Regions from separate parts of the Arthrobacter sp. MMS18-M83 genome, predicted to be linked through region 2. Evidence: predicted binding sites of a transcription regulator. Region 2 holds the regulator's gene; the other holds the start of a gene.

Region 1 (8,044 bases), 200 kb from region 2:
TTCGCCGTGATGGATGTCCAAGGAGACACCTTTGAGGGCGTCGAAGCGGTCAGGTCCTCGTCCGTAGGTCTTCGTCAGCTCGCGTGCAGTGAGAATAGGTACGGGCATGCGGGTTCCAATCGGTAGGTCGTGTTGGTTGTGGCGCAGAGATTAGACGGAGGCCGGCCGCCCCAGCCAAGCGGAGGACGCTGAATAAACCAGAACGGAGATACTTCACCCGCTATCTCCCGACAGCGGCTGGTCGCCGGAAGAATCAGACCCCGAGTCCGGCGTGTAGAACTGGGCGACGATCCGCTCGAAGAAATCTCCCCCCGGAACCGCGTTGTCCTCGAACCGCTGGAACTGCAACAAAGCCAACGGCAGCATCGCCAGCAGGTCCACGTCGGTGCTGGTGGGCAGTTCGCCCCGATCCACGGCACGCTGAATGAGGCGCCGCAGGGACACTGTGAGCTCCCCGGAGACCTTTGCCCGCCACGCCTTGCGCAGGTCGGGATTGCTGGCAATTTCCCCGCTGAGGGCCGACACCGCCCGGCTCGCCGCGCCCCGGCTGCGGACCAGATCCTCGAGGAATCTTCGCATGTCGGCAGGGAGCGAGCCATGGTCCGGCAGTTCCGGTACCGGACTGGCGCGGAACCCGATCGCATCAGCGACCAGGGCTGTCTTGTTCGGCCAACGAAGATACACGCTGGCTTTGCTCACTCCGGCACGGGCCGCAACCAGCTCCATCGTCAGGCGCGCGAACCCGGCTTCCCCAACAGCTCTGCCGCTGCGGCAAGAACCGCAGCATCCACCCTGCCCTCTCGTGGGCGCCCCCGCAGCTTCCGGCCGGCGGTAACAGTGTCCCGGCCTTCCGGTCGCGACCCTTCGCGCTCCTCCAAAATGTGTTCCGTTCAAATCGCCAAGACCGCTTTTACTGAACGTTCTCGTTCAGTAAAAAGGAACATAGCATGCCAAACTGAAGAGCAGACTCAGGGACGGCGGCGTACCTCTCGACGAGATCCGGCACTCCCTTCGAATGCGTTCCCTTAGGCAACACGCGTGACCTCAAAAAACTGACGGATGCAGGCCCCAATACGAGTGAGAACCCCCCGCAATAAACCAGTTTGACGACTATAGGAGCATCGTCGTAGACAAGACAGGGCCAGGGCGGGCCGGAGCCCTGCGACGGACAGCGCTGGACCCAACAGCCGGCCGCGCCAGCGGACGCCCGAACGGGTGCGAGCCCTGCGAGCATGCCTTGAGCGCGCGGGCCTAGATTGATGGTGTGAGCGATGAACTGGTGATCAGGCAGGTCTGGCCGGTACCGCGCGGGCATTCGGTGCTCTCGCCGTTTGAGGCATCGGAGGACTTCACGCAGGCCTGCTGGCAGGCGAACGAAGTCATCGTTGCCTCCCCCTCGGACCTGTTCTACACCTTCACCAGGGCCGGGGAGGAAGTCGTCCGCCTGATCGTCGTCGATCACCCGGACGTGGATCCCGGCTACGGCGTCCCGGAAGCGGCGGAAGGTCTGGAGATTGATTTCATGGAAGTCGCCGAAGGCCGCCGCCGCCAAGGTTTTGGCACACAGGCCATCGAGCTGCTGCGCCGGCAGCATCCCGGCCGTCTCGTGTTCGCCAGGCCGCCTGAAAGCGAGGACGCGTTCTGGCAGTCCCTGGGCTGGGACCACGTACGCCATTCCCGGAATGGGGACTATCCCCCGCTGTTCCTGAAGCGCTGACCACAACCGGCGGCCAGCCTAAGTCGCGTTGTCCGGGTTGTGCCCATTGGGGTCAGGTGGAGCCCTCCGCGCAGCTCAAAGCTGTCCCCATTGTGCACAACCCGCCCCGTGCCGGGGCCGAGCGGGAACGCAGGTGCCTTGAATGTCCGGGCCAGGGGCTACACTGAATGAATCGAACATATATTCGAATAAAAGGTGTGTTGTGGGCGTTATTGTCGGTCCCCGCGTGATAGAGGCGGGTGTGTCGTTGTTGTCGGTACTGGTCTCTCCGGTGCCGGTTGCGGCGGGGTTCCCGTCGCCGGCGCAGGACTACTTTGATGGCCGGATCGACCTGAACGAGCATCTGATCAAGGACATCACCAGCACCTATGTGGTGCGGGTGTGCGGGGAGTCGATGGAAGGCGCCGGGATCAGCGACGGCGATGAGCTGATCGTGAACCGTGCTCTGGAACCGGTGGACGGGTCCGTGGTCGTCGCGGTTCTGGACGGGGAGCTGACGATCAAGCGGCTGCGGATCACCCCGGCCGGGGTGGTGCTTGTAAGCGGCAACTTTAAACTGACCGGAGACGGCAAAACTGATTGACCGTTCGCGGCAGTGGTTTTGACCAGCGGCGGCAAGCATTTTTGAACAGCAGTCGGCCACTACGGGTGGCTTGGCGTGCCGGGATTCCCCCTTGTCCATTCCTCGTGTCGTTACGGGGAGAGCCCCTTCCTTCCGCGGTGAAATGGCGATGCCAATCGTGTATTTCACCCGTTGCGGGAAGGAAGGGGCTCGTTATGAAGTCTCCAGGAGAGTTCATGGAAATTTTAGCTGCTTACGATTTGACCCGGTCCTACCGGGATGCCGCGAAGATCTGCGGCGTTTCACACAATACGGTGCGCTCTTATGTGAAGGCCCGTCAGGAAGGCGCGCAGGCGCCGGTGGCCCGGCACCGCGGCCGGATGACCGACCCGTTCCTGCCGCAGATGATCTCCTGGGTCGAGCAGTCCCGTGGGAAGATCCGCGGTGATGTCGTGCATGAGAAGCTCCTCGCTCTAGGGTTCACCGGGTGTGAGCGGACAACCAGGACAACGCTGGCTGAACTGAAGGCCAAATACCGGGCCCGGAACGTGCGCGTGCACCGGCCCTGGACGCCGGAGCCGGGTCTATGGCTCCAGTTCGACTACGGGGATGGCCCCGTGGTTGACGGTGTGAAGACCGTGTTGTTCGTCGCTTGGCTGGCCTTCTCGCGGTTCCGGATCGTGATCGCCTTGCGGGACAAGACCATGCCGAGCGTCTTCGCCGCCCTGGACCGGACGTTTAGGCTGATCGGCGGGATCCCGACCTACATTTTGACTGACAACGAGAAGACGGTCACGATCGAGCACGTCGCCGGAATCCCCGTGCGGAACGCGCAGATCGTGGCGTTTTCCAGGCACTATTCGACGTCCATGCAGACGTGCATCCCGGCCGACCCGGCCTCCAAGGGCGGGGTCGAGAACGCGGTCAAGATCGCCAAAGCCGACCTCGTCCCCAAAGAGACGAACCTGCTGCCCGAGTACCGGTCCTTCGCCGAGCTGGAGGCTGCGTGTGAGGCGTTCATGGAGGAGGTGAACTCGCGGGTTCACCGGGCCACTCTGGAGATCCCCAAGGACATGCTCCGCGTTCTCGAACGTCCCCGGCTGCACCCGGTCCCGGAAACCCCCGTCACGGCCAGTTTCGGCCACACCCGCCAGGTCCCGCCGAACACGCCCATGATCACCTTTCAGCAGTCCCGGTACTCCGTCCCGCACACCCTGATGGGTGAGATGGTCTGGGTCCGCGGCACCGAGACCGAGGTCGTCATCGTCCACGTCGGGGACGCCGGCCCGGTGGAGGTCGCACGGCACCAGCTCACCCGCCCAGGGACCCCGGCGATCATCGACGCCCATTTCCCGCCGGCCCCGTCCGGTGCCCTCGAACGGGTCATCCGCCCCACCAACAAGGCCGAGGAAGAGTTCCTGGCCATCGGCGCCGGCGCCGCGCTCTGGCTCAAGGAAGCCGCCGCTGCCGGAACCCAGAAGATCCGGCACAAAATGGAACGCGCCGTCACCCTGGCCAAGGTCCTGGGCGCCGGCGAGGTCGACAAGGGCCTCGGGGCGGCAGCGGTGCACCAGCGCTTCACCCACGAGGACCTGTGCTCCATCGTCAATACCGCCGGCGGCACAGGCCACACAACCGGCACCACCCGCACCGTCACCGACCAGGGCCAATGGTTGAGCCAGGGCACCGGCTCCTGGGCGAATTTCGGCACGACACCCACGACCGCCCCGACCACCGATCCAGTCGTTGACGGCGATTTTGAAGGAGCCCTCGATGAGCGCTGACACCATGTCCCCGCCCCTGACCGACGCGGCGGTGGAGCAGGTGATCGCGCTTATGCGCACGACCCGGATGCCGCACGCCCGCGCCGTCGTCGCCGATGTCCTGGCCACCGCGAAAGCCCAGCGCTGGGACCCCACCGAGGTCGTCCGTGTCCTGCTCGAAGCCGAAGCCACCGGTCGGAACGCCTCGATGCTGGCCACCCGGCGCAAACGCGCAGGTTTCCCCTCCGGGAAGACCTTCGATGTCTGGGACGAGGCTCTGTCCACCCTCCCGGCCGCAACGACATCGTTCCTGCGGACGCTGGAATGGGTGCGGCGGCGGGAGAACCTGATCGCGTGCGGGCCCTCCGGCACCGGCAAAACCCTGCTGCTGGAGTCCTTGGGCCAGCAGGCCATCGACCAGGGCATGTCCGTGTCCTGGCTGAGCATGGAAGACCTCGGTGCGCTCGTGCGCCGGCACCGCATCGATGACAGCGTGAACAAAGCCATCACCCGGGCCACCAACGTGGATTTGATCTGCATCGATGACATCGGCCTGCTGCCGGTTTCCGCGGACTCGGCCGAGGGCTTCTACCGCGTCGTGGAGGCCTCCTACGAGAAGCGGTCCCTGGCGATCAGCTCGAACATCCACCCCTCCGGGTTCGATGAGCTCATGCCCAAAACCATCGCCACCGCGACCGTTGACCGGCTTCTCCACCACGCCCACCTCTGCCAAACCAGCGGCGAGTCCGTCCGGCTCATGCAAGCCCAGAACGGGAAAGGAACCCGCCCCATGAACTAACCCCAAACCCTGGTCAGGCGCACTGAAACCCGGCATGCCCGGGGCGCCTGACCCTGTCCAAAAATACTTGCCGCGACCGGTCAATCACTTGCCGCCAGCGGTCAAACCAACATGCCGCCACCGGTCAAACCAACATGCCGCCACCGGTCACTTCTAAGTTGCCGTTGACAGGTGCTGCAGGCGGAGAATCCTGCCTATCCGGACATCCGCGTCCCGGCGTTGTCGGACCTGGTTATTTGGGGTGTGGCCACCCGATGCCTTCATTACGTTTAGGGCGGGGCCATGTCTAAGCCGGCTGTGATGCGGCGGATGCCGCAGATCGCGCATGTGGATGTGAATTTTCACTTCCCTCAAGAGTGTTGTTGTACGGCGCAACGTCCAAAGGGCGTCAGGTCGGGATCGGGGTCTAACGAGAGCCTCTCGCAGGCCGGCTCCTCGCAATACCAGCGGTACTTGGACCATAGGACCTCCACGGGTCCGGCGACGGGAATGTCCCGGATCCGCTGAAGCGGCGTTCCTTACGCCGTGACGCGACCGACCCCGCACGTGGGGCAGCCCGGCGGCTGGCCGGTCTCAGCGATGATCTGCCGGCATCCGGCAGTGATGGTGGTGGAGATGACAGGGTAGTCAGGCAGGTTGAAGAAGATGGTGGCAGCATCGGCCGCGACCCCGATAGCCTCGTTCAAGGCTCGTGGTCCTGTTCCAGGTTGAATGCTTAGACACACTCATCCCAGCAGGGCCACGGGCACTCTTGTCTTCAACGACACGAACTCAATTCCCCACGACCCACGAAGAGCCCATATAAGGCCTTTTTCGACATGATGGCTTCATGGTCACTAACCCTTCCCCGCTCAATAAGAAGCAAGTCGAAGCCCTGCAGTGGATCCGTAATGGCCGCCTGAAAGGCATTTACGCGACGGGGTACCATCACAGGATCATTGCGAGGGCACTTGAGCGACGATGTCTGATGGAGATCAACGCGACCTCAGGATGGACTCTTTGTACGAAGTCTCATGATTCCGACGATCGTGAAAACTATGCCAAAGAGCACCGTTGACAGTCCAGGCATAATTTTTCCGGTTGACAAGATCTGAGCAGTGCCGCTGATAATTCCGACAGCTGAAAGACAGATGAACCCATACCCAATGATGGTGTTCTGTCGTGAACGCTTAGGAGGCTGGTCCAAACCTTTTCCCTTCTCTGGTGGAGATGTAATGCGTCCGCTGATCATGAGGAACAGTCCTGAGATTGTTGGTATAACTCGTACGCGAAATCGATTCCGGCCAAAACAAAATCGGTTTCAGCCGGTATTAGCAAATCACCTAGCAGTCCAGATGCTACATCTGCGAGAATAGCGCCAGCGGCAAATAGAACGACGCCTCCAGCAACTAATGCAGACAGCGCCGCGAACCCACAGTCAATCGAGTCCAAACCTGTCGGGTCTGTCGAGTTGACAGGGTTGCATTGAACATAACCGTATCGGTTGGCCTCTCGGTTGCTTGGATCTGCCTGGGTGAAGCGGCCTACTGAGGCGTCATAGTAGCGGGCTCCGAACTTCGTGTATCCGGTGGTGGCGTCTTTGTACCCGGCGGCGTATTGCCATGGATTTACTCCCGCTTGTGTGCCTGTCGCGCTGGTGTTTCCCCAGGAGTCGTAGGCGTAGCTCGCGGCGGAGGCCTGGGTGCTGTCGGTCAAGAGGATGGTGGAGCCGAGGGCGTCGGTCGTGTAGTAGAAGCTTGCCCCGCTGCTGCTGTTCCTCATGCTGACTAGTGTGCCGTTGGGGTCGCGGATGAAGGAAGTGGTTGCGCCGCCCGTTGTTTGTTGGGTGATGCCGAGGGTTCCGTTGAGGAAGCTGGTGGCTCCGGCGGTGAGGCGTTCGTCGTTGCGTGGTCCGGCGTAGCTGAAGTTGGTGGTGGTTCCGTTGGTGTAGCCGGTGAGTTGGTCGAAGGTGTTGTAGGACTGTGTGGCGGCGCCCGCTGTGGTGGTGTTGCCGTTGGCGTCATAGGCGTAGCTCGTGGCCCCGGTGGGGGCTGTGGTGCAGGTGCCGGTGCTGGCGCCGGTCCAGCAGAGCTGGTCGGCGGCGTTGAACGCGGCGTACACGGTTGCGGCGCCGGTCTTGGTGGCCTGGGTGCGGTTGCTGTTGGCGTCGTAGGCCCAGGTTTCGGTGGTGGTTCCGGTGATGGCTGAGGTGAGGCGGTTGAGTTTGTCGTAACCGTAGGTGGTCGCGAGGCTGCCGTTAGGGGTCATCGTGGTGCGCAGGGCCCCATTCCCGCTTTGGGTGTAGGTGTAGGTGCTGCTGGCCAGGGTGGTGGCGCTGCTGTTCTTGGCCGAGATGGACAGGATCTTTCCTGCGTTGTCGTACACGGTGGTGTTGGTGACCCCATTGGGGTACTGGGTGGTGGTGCGCCGGTTGGCGTTGTCGTACCCGAAGCCGGTGCACATCGTGGCGTTCGGGAAGGCCGGGCTTGCCGGGCAGGACCCGCCGGGTTCGGCCAGGGAGATCAGCCGGTTCGCGGCGTCGTAGCCGTAGGTTACGGTGCCGAGCGGATCGACGTAGGTGAGGATGTTCGAGGCTCCGTCGTACGTGACCGTGGTGGTGGTCCCGCCGATGGCCTTGCTCGTGGGCCGGTTCTGGGCATCCCAGGCGTACGTGGTGGTCCCGGCTGCGTCGACGCGTGTGGTGAGGTTGCCGGCGGCGTCGTAGGTGTAGGTGACGCAGGTTGCGGCCACGCAGGTGGCGCCGTAGCGGATTTGGGTGAGGCGGTCGTTGGCGTCGTAAGTGTAGGTGGCGGTCTGGCTCTTGCCGTCCGTGGCGGTGGCGATCCGTCCTGCAGCGTCGTAGGTGTAGGTGATGGTGCCCAGCGGCGCGGGCCTGGTCACTGTGATCGGGTTGCCGGCACTGTCGTAGGTGTAGCTGGTGGTGTTGCCGTTGCCGTCCGTGGACCGGCAGAGCTCGCCGGCTTTGGCGCCGCAGTATGTGGGTACGCTGTCTTGCTCGTAGAAGCGCTGCGGGGTGCCCCCGAGGTTATCCGGGGTAAGGATCTTGGAAGGCTCCTTGGTGTTCGCGTCGTACTGGATCGTGCTCGTGTTGCCTTCACTGTTGGTAGTCGTAGCGGGCCGGTAATTCAGCAGCGGGTCCCCGGTCGCCGTCGGATAGGTGAAGGATACGGACCCTGCCGTGCCGCTGGAGCCGGCCAGCGGGG
Region 2 (8,044 bases):
AATCCGCGCCGAGGTTTTTCTGGACCACGAGCCAGGCGTTTCCACCCGGCGCAAGCCGCGGCAGCCACGTAAGCAGCAGATTGTGAAGTTCATCCTTGCCGATACGGATGGGCGGGTTGGACCAGATGGTGTCAAACGTCACCGCGGGGTCGACGTCGTCCGGCAGGCTGGCGGTAACGTTCCGGAGGTCCAGCAGGGCGGCGTTCTCGTTTGTCAGAGTGATGCAGCGTTCGTTGACATCAACCGCGTGGACGCGCGCGTGCGGAGCCATGAGCCCCATGGTCAACGCGATGGGTCCCCAGCCACAGCCGATGTCCAGCAGGTTTCCCTGCGGGGCAGGGGGCGGAACTTCGGAGAGCAGGACCGCTGTTCCCTTGTCGATCCCGTCGGGGCTGAAGATGCCGCCCGATGTCTGGAGCCGGCGGGTCGCGCCGGCCAGTTCCACCGTGAGGGGCTTGCGGGTGAACGGCCCCGCGGGCTGTGCGCTGAAATAGTGTGCAGACTCCATAGCTTGCCAGATTAGTGGCCAGCAGCGGGCAAGGGAAACCGCGGGGCGCCCAAGCCGAGCTTGACATTGCCTGATAGTGTGGTCCGCATGTTCTTGATCTTTGAGTAGTCGGCACCGCCCGCGACGTAGGCCTGCTTCATTTGCAGCGCCATTCCGCCTTGGCAAGTCCGTTCCAGACCTTCCCTATTGACGTCTGGACACTCAGCAGATCGTCCCCTTCCCGCCTTGGGTCCGGTGCACGCAATCCGCGTACGCCGCCCCGGGTGGAGAGCTCCGACCATCGGCAGAGCCTTGCAAGGCATCAGCCCTGCGCGAATTCCGCGCCACAAGACCCGAATCGGCACTATTCTGGAAATGCCGAACCCCTAAAGGAGACCATGACCACGCAGAAGAACACCGGACCCGATTCCGACGCCCAGGACATGAGTCCTGAAGAAATCCAGGCTGTCATCGACCGGATTCTCTCCAAGGACGCACCTGCCATAGTGCAGGAACGCGACGAGCCCAGGGGCGTGTTTGGCAAGGCCCAGGCGATTTCCCGCCTGGACGAAGAACACAGCATCTACGACGGCGATCAAGAGGATCTGGCCGAGCGCCGGGCTTTGGGCCGCACCGCGGGTCTGTCCACGGAACTTGAAGATGTCACGGAGGTCGAATACCGGCAGCTGCGCCTGGAGCGCGTGGTGCTGGCAGGCCTCTGGACCGAAGGCACCCTGGCCGACGCCGAGAACTCCTTGAGGGAACTCGCGGCGCTGGCCGAGACTGCCGGCTCGGAAGTCCTGGATGGGATCGTCCAGCGGCGCATGAAGCCGGACCCCGGCACCTTCCTTGGCTCAGGCAAGGCCCTGGAGCTGAAGGACATCGTGTCGTCCACCGGTGCGGACACCGTGGTGGTCGACGCCGAATTGGCGCCGTCCCAGCGGCGCGGCCTGGAGGACATCGTCAAGGTCAAGGTGGTGGACCGCACCACGTTGATCCTCGATATTTTCGCGCAGCATGCGAAGAGCCGCGAGGGCAAGGCCCAAGTCGAACTGGCGCAGCTGGAATACCTGTTGCCGCGCCTGCGTGGTTGGGGCGATTCCATGTCCCGCCAGGCCGGTGGCCAGGTGGGCGGTGCCGGAGCAGGTATGGGTTCGCGAGGTCCCGGTGAAACCAAGATCGAACTGGACCGTCGTCGAATCCGCACTCGGATGGCCAAGCTGCGGCGTGAAATCGCCGCGATGAAGCCGGCCCGTGAGACCAAGCGGGCCAACCGCCGTCGTAATGCCGTTCCTTCGGTCGCCATTGCCGGCTACACGAACGCGGGAAAGTCCTCCCTCCTCAACCGCCTGACGGACGCGGGCGTCCTCGTGGAGAACGCCCTGTTCGCCACGCTGGATCCAACGGTCCGCAAAGCCCAGACCCCGGACGGGATCGGCTACACGCTATCGGACACGGTGGGCTTCGTGCGTTCGATGCCCACCCAGCTCGTGGAGGCGTTCCGCTCCACGCTGGAAGAGGTAGCGGAGGCCGATCTGATCCTCCATGTCGTGGACGCCTCGCACCCGGATCCGGAGGGCCAGATCGCGGCCGTCCGGACGGTCTTCAGCGAAGTGGATGCCCGGAAAATCCCGGAAATCATCGTCTTGAACAAGGCAGACGTCGCCGATCCCTTCGTTGTCGAGAGGCTCAAGCAGAAAGAGCCACGCCATGTGGTGGTGTCTACCCGCACAGGACAGGGCATCGCCGAGCTTCTTGGCGCCATTAGCACGGCCATTCCGCGTCCCGGTGTGCGCCTTGAGGTTCTGATTCCGTATAACCGTGGGGAACTCATCAACAAGCTGCACAACACCGATGCCGAAATCCTGAGCCTTGAGCACGAGGAAGAAGGCACCCGAGTGGTGGCCATGGTCCATGAGAACCTGGCCGCCGAGTTGGAGTCGTTCGTCAGCAATGGTTGATCCGGAAGCAGGGGAACGCGGCGAAACCGTGCGTGAACGGACCGCCCTTGAACTCCTGGACAAAGCCGTCGCCGGTATGGGCGGCCAAAACCGTACGGGCCAGCACCAGATGGCCAAACACGTGGCACGGGCGATCGAGACCGGTGAACACCTTCTAGTGCAGGCGGGAACGGGCACAGGCAAGTCCCTCGCGTACTTGATTCCCTTGATCGCGCACGCGATGGAGAGCAACAAGCCCGCGCTCGTGTCCACGGCCACCCTCGCCCTCCAGACGCAGATCGTGGGCCGGGACCTGCCGCGGCTCCTGGAAACCATCAATCCAGAGCTGGAGCGGCCGGTCAGCATCGCGTTGGTCAAGGGCAGGGCCAACTATGTGTGCAAGCACAAGTTGGAGGGCGGATTTCCCAGCGAGGAACCTGCCGAAGGGCAATTGTTCTCCCTCGGCGAGGACACCAGCGTTCCCCATCTCGCGGCCGCGATCGGCGGCCCCCCGTCTCAGCTCGGCAAGGAAGTGCTGAGGCTGCGGGAGTGGGCCGGGAAGACCACGACCGGGGATCGCGACGAGCTCATGCCGGGCGTGACGGACCGGGCCTGGCGCCAGGTGTCCGTCACGTCCATGGAGTGCCTTGGGGCGCAAAAGTGTCCGATGGCGGAGGAGTGCTTCAGCGAGCTGGCCCGCCACCGCGCCGCGGAGTCCGACGTCGTAGTCACCAACCACGCGATGCTCGCCGTCAGTGCTTTCGAAGGCCTGGCCGTGCTGCCCGAGTACGACGTCGTGGTGGTCGACGAGGCCCACGAGCTCCAGGACCGCGTCACGGGTGCCGTTTCGGGGCAGCTGTCGGTGGCAATGATCCATGCTGCCGCCTCCAGCGCCCGCAAACACACCGCCATCACCGTGGACGCATTGAACGCCGCAGCAGACCGCCTAGAGCTTGCAATTGCCGGCGCGCCTTCCGGGCTCCTGCCCAACGGGCTCAACGACGAACAGCTTGATTGCGTGGACCAGCTCCGGGAAGCCTGCCGGGCGGCGATTTCCGATTCGAAGGGGGATTCGTCCAACGCGGTGGACGGCGGACGCCAGCTCGCGCGCTCACGGCTGATGTTGATCCTTGAACTCTGCGAACGGCTGCTCTCCGCCAAGGAAAACAAGGAAGTCGTTTGGCTATCCCGGAACAGTACCTTTGATCCGCAGCAGGGATACACGGCGCCTGACGAGGATTCGCCTGTGCTCATTAACATCGCTCCCCTCAGCGTGGCAGGACGGCTCCGGGAAGGGCTCTTCGCGGGCCATACCGTGGTGTTGACCTCAGCCACCTTGGCTATCGGTTCCGCTTTCGAGGCCACCGCGGGAGGACTGGGACTGACCGGGCAAGGCGCTCCGAGCTGGACTGGCGTGGACGTCGGCTCGCCGTTCGATTACCCCAAGCAGGGCATGCTGTACGTTGCCAGGCACCTGCCTAAGCCCGGACGCGGGACCTCGCCCGAGGCACTTGACGAACTTGAAGAGCTCATCAAGGCCTCCCACGGCGGAGCCTTGTGCCTCTTTTCTTCCCGACGTGCAGCGGAGGAAGCCGCGGAGGCGATGCGGTCACGCTTGGACGTCGAGATCCTGTGCCAGGGTGAGTCGACCATGGCCGCGTTGGTGAGGCAGTTTGCCGACGAAGATGACACCTGCCTGTTCGGCACCATGTCTCTTTGGCAAGGCGTGGACGTTCCGGGCGGTTCATGCCGGTTGGTGGTCATTGACCGGATCCCGTTCCCGCGTCCGGACGATCCCCTGATGACAGCACGGTCCCGCGCCGTAGCGCAGGCCGGGGGCAATGGTTTCATGGCGGTGTCTGCCACGCACGCGGCCATCCGGCTTGCCCAGGGCGCTGGCCGTCTCATCCGTTCGAACGGTGACAAAGGCGTGGTGGCAGTACTTGATTCACGCCTTTCGACCGAGCGTTACGGCAACTTCCTCCGGGCAGCCTTGCCACCCTTCTGGGCCACCACGGACCGCACTGTTGTGCGCGGCGCGCTCGAACGGCTTTACGCCGAGTCAGCCAAGGCCTGAATCGGATGTCCTGGAAGCGGACGCGTCCTAAGCGGGCGCGTCCTAAAGTGAGCGCAGCACCGAGACGACTTTGCCCATGATCGTGGCATGGTCGCCCAAAATGGGTTCGTACTGAGTGTTCTGGGGGAGCAGCCACGTGTGGCCGTCACGCTGCCGGAAGGTCTTGACGGTGGCTTCGTCGTCTAGGAGAGCTGCCACGATGTCGCCGTTGATGGCATCATTCTGGCGCCGTACTACTACCCAGTCTCCGTCGCAGATGGCGGCGTCGATCATGGAATCACCGGCGACCTTCAGCATGAAGAGCTCGCCATGGCCTACCAACTGGCGGGGCAGCGGCAGGACGTCCTCAACTGTCTGATCCGCCAGGATGGGTCCACCAGCGGCGATGCGGCCAACGAGCGGCACCATGGCCGTATCGCTGGCACTGGCAAGCTCAGTGACGGCCAAGCCGCCGGCGCTGCGGAGTTTCGACGGCGCGTCAACGCCCGGTATGACAGAGCCGCCATCCAAGGTCAATGGCATGAGGACTTCCATCGCCCGCGGACGCTTGGGATCGCGACGAAGATAGCCGAGCTTTTCGAGCTGCGACAACTGGTGCGTGACGCTGGACAAGCTGGCCAGGCCAACAGTGTCCCCGATTTCGCGCATTGACGGCGGGTAGCCGTGATCGTTCACTGAACGCTGGATGGTCTCCAGGATCTTCTTTTGGCGGACGGTCAGGCTCTTGGGAGCCTTCTGCGGCTGAGGGCTCCGCGGTGAGGCCGATCCGCTGCCAGTGGCTTTCGCTGCCATGTTCGCCAACGCCCTTCCGTTCCGCCCGATCTGCGCTGAGGCGCTTGCCGGGACTGTTGGCCTGAAATGTCAGACCCTCCTGTTGCACTGATTCAGTGCTTGTTTCTTCACTCAAACGTAGGGCAGGCACAGGCGTTTATCAAACATTTGTTCTAGCGAGTCTCGACATCGTTCGTTGATAAGTGCTAAAAATGTCATAGCAAGGTTCGAATATGTGTTCTATAAAAGTGCAGCTGGTCCGGGTGTTCGTTCGAATCGTTCGAAGACATGAACGAACAGCCGCCCTGTTAGCACTGACTGAAGGCAAGAATTAGCAGCCGCACTCCAGAGGTTCTGGAACGCGGCATTGTTCAGAAGGGCTCAGCTCATGTCCGCTATCACCATCAACCACCCATCCGGCCGCCGTACGGCACCGGGCCGGCTTCGCTTGACCCGCCGGGGCCGCATGGTCTTCTTCGGTGTTCCAGGAATGCTCTTGGTTGCAGCGCTGCTGAGTCTGGCGGGATTCCTGAATTCGCCTGCCAAGGCTGCGGATTCGGCGGCCCAGCTGCAGCCCACTTCCACTATCAGCGTCACGGTGCAAACCGGTCAGTCCCTATGGGGGATTGCAGGAACTGCCGCACCTTCCCGGGATCCGCGCGACGTCGTTGCCGAAATTATCCAACTGAACAACTTGGAGGACGGCCACATCGTGCCGGGTCAGCAACTGTTCATTCCTGCCACTTAACCGCGACTCTGACCGCACTAAGAGGTCCTTTGAGCGGGCGCTTAGCCGTCACAGTTTCAGGGCATCAGCCGCCGCACCTTAAACTGTCATGGTGAGTGACCAGCTTGAGCGACTTGACCGACTTCCCCTCCGGACCAACCTGCGCGGCCTGAGCCCCTATGGCGCGCCGCAGCTTGATGTGCCGATTTTGCTCAACGTCAATGAAAACACCCATGGCGTGCCCGCGGATGTCCAAGCGGCCATCACCGAGGCCGTGGCGGCGGCCGCTTCGGGACTGAACCGCTACCCTGACCGCGAGTTCACCGAATTGCGCGAGGCCCTCGCCGAGTACCTGGGCCACGGAATGGCTGCCGAGAACATCTGGGCGGCGAACGGCTCCAACGAGGTTCTGCAACAGATCCTCCAGGCCTTCGGCGGCCCTGGGCGCACTGCTCTTGGCTTCCCGCCCACATACTCCATGTACCCCCTGCTCGCCAGTGGGACGGACACTGCCTACATTGCCGGGGTTCGGGCTGAAGACTACGGCCTTGACGCAGCGTCCGCCGCCGCGCAGGTTCGCGAGATCCAGCCGAACGTCGTGTTCCTGTGTTCTCCGAACAATCCCACCGGCACGGGGCTTGGCCTTGACGTCGTGGAGGCCGTCTACGAGGCCGGAGAAGCAAGCCAGGCGATTGTGATCGTGGACGAGGCGTACCACGAGTTCGCCCACGACAACACTCCGAGCGCGTTGACGCTTCTCCCCGGCCGTGAGCGTCTCATCGTTTCCCGGACCATGAGCAAAGCCTTCGCCCTCGCTGGTGCCCGCATCGGCTACATGGCGGCGGCCCCCGAGGTTGCCGACGCGATCCGCTTGGTCCGCCTCCCGTATCACCTCTCGGCGATCACCCAAGCAACCGCGCTGGCCGCACTGCGGCACCGCGAGGCCCTCATGGCGGACGTCGAAGACATCAAGATCCAGCGGGACCGCATTGTGAACGAGTTGACCCGGATGGGGCTCAAGCCGGCCGCTTCGGATTCCAACTACGTGTTCTTCGGCGGGCTCAAGAATCCGCACGCCTTGTGGCAAGGCCTGCTGGAGCGTGGAGTCCTCATCCGTGATGTCGGCATACCGGGCCACCTCCGGGTCACGGCCGGTACCGAGCCGGAGACCACCGCTTTCCTCGAGGCGCTCGAAGCCTTGCTGGACGGCCAAGTCGCCGCACCGGCCTAGACTTGAACCAGTCCCACCACTCCTTCCTCCTAAGGACATCTCAATGAGCGAAAACGGCGCCAGCACGGCGGCCGCCCGGACAGCACGCATGGAACGCACCACCAGTGAGTCCTCCGTCCTGGTCGAAATCAATCTCGACGGCACCGGGGTCTCGGACATCAGCACCACGGTGCCGTTCTACGACCACATGCTGACGGCGCTCTGCAAGCATTCGCTCATCGACATGACCGTCAAGGCCGCCGGGGACACCCAGATCGACGCCCACCACACGGTGGAGGACGTTGCGATCACCTTCGGTGAGGTGCTGCGCACCGCGCTGGGCAACAAGGCCGGCATCCGGCGCTTCGGTGAGGCAACCGTTCCGTTGGATGAAGCGCTGGCCCACGCCGTCGTCGACGTTTCCGGACGTCCGTACCTGGTCCACAGCGGGGAGCCCGCTGGCCAGGAATACCACCTGATCGGCGGACACTTCACCGGTTCGCTGACGCGCCACGTCTTTGAAGCGATCACCCTGCACGCCGGCATCTGCCTCCACATGAACGTCTTGGCAGGCCGGGACCCGCACCACATCGTGGAGGCACAGTTCAAGGCCTTCGCACGTGCACTCCGTTCCGCCGTCGAGTCCGATCCCAGGGTCGAAGGCATTCCGTCCACCAAGGGCGCCTTGTGAGTGGGCAGATCCTCAAGGATGGCGCCATCGTGAACCCGAAGGCTGCAAGCCGCATTGTCTCGCCTGAGGGAAAGCCGACAGTAACTGTCCTGGACTACGGGTCGGGAAATGTCCGCTCTGCCGTTCGGGCGCTTGAACGTG

What was found. Region 2 encodes LexA, which represses DNA repair genes until DNA is damaged. Its sites were predicted from a motif close to TCGAACANNTGTTCGA; they were not measured.
Region 1: OW521_RS04735 (LexA family protein) is a predicted target of LexA. The motif match lies at 1,890-1,905, and genes of this name have one in related genera.

The regions. Positions count from the first base shown of each region.
Region 1 covers NZ_CP113343.1:996,773-1,004,816, forward strand. Annotated here, with positions in the region: gene OW521_RS04720 (ABC transporter ATP-binding protein) at 1-108, opposite strand, end outside; gene OW521_RS04725 (TetR/AcrR family transcriptional regulator) at 214-726, opposite strand; gene OW521_RS04730 (hypothetical protein) at 1,265-1,717, shown strand; gene OW521_RS04735 (LexA family protein) at 1,920-2,300, shown strand; gene istA (IS21 family transposase) at 2,495-4,063, shown strand; gene OW521_RS04745 (ATP-binding protein) at 4,053-4,841, shown strand; partial or broken gene OW521_RS04750 (LexA family transcriptional regulator) at 5,013-5,114, shown strand; gene OW521_RS04755 (hypothetical protein) at 5,360-5,527, opposite strand; gene OW521_RS04760 (RHS repeat domain-containing protein) at 6,069-8,044, opposite strand, start outside.
Region 2 covers NZ_CP113343.1:797,332-805,375, reverse strand. Annotated here, with positions in the region: gene OW521_RS03775 (class I SAM-dependent methyltransferase) at 1-508, opposite strand, end outside; gene OW521_RS03770 (hypothetical protein) at 520-660, opposite strand; gene hflX (GTPase HflX) at 886-2,448, shown strand; gene OW521_RS03760 (ATP-dependent DNA helicase) at 2,441-4,504, shown strand; gene lexA (transcriptional repressor LexA) at 4,547-5,296, opposite strand; gene OW521_RS03750 (LysM peptidoglycan-binding domain-containing protein) at 5,664-6,023, shown strand; gene OW521_RS03745 (histidinol-phosphate transaminase) at 6,115-7,233, shown strand; gene hisB (imidazoleglycerol-phosphate dehydratase HisB) at 7,277-7,903, shown strand; gene hisH (imidazole glycerol phosphate synthase subunit HisH) at 7,900-8,044, shown strand, end outside.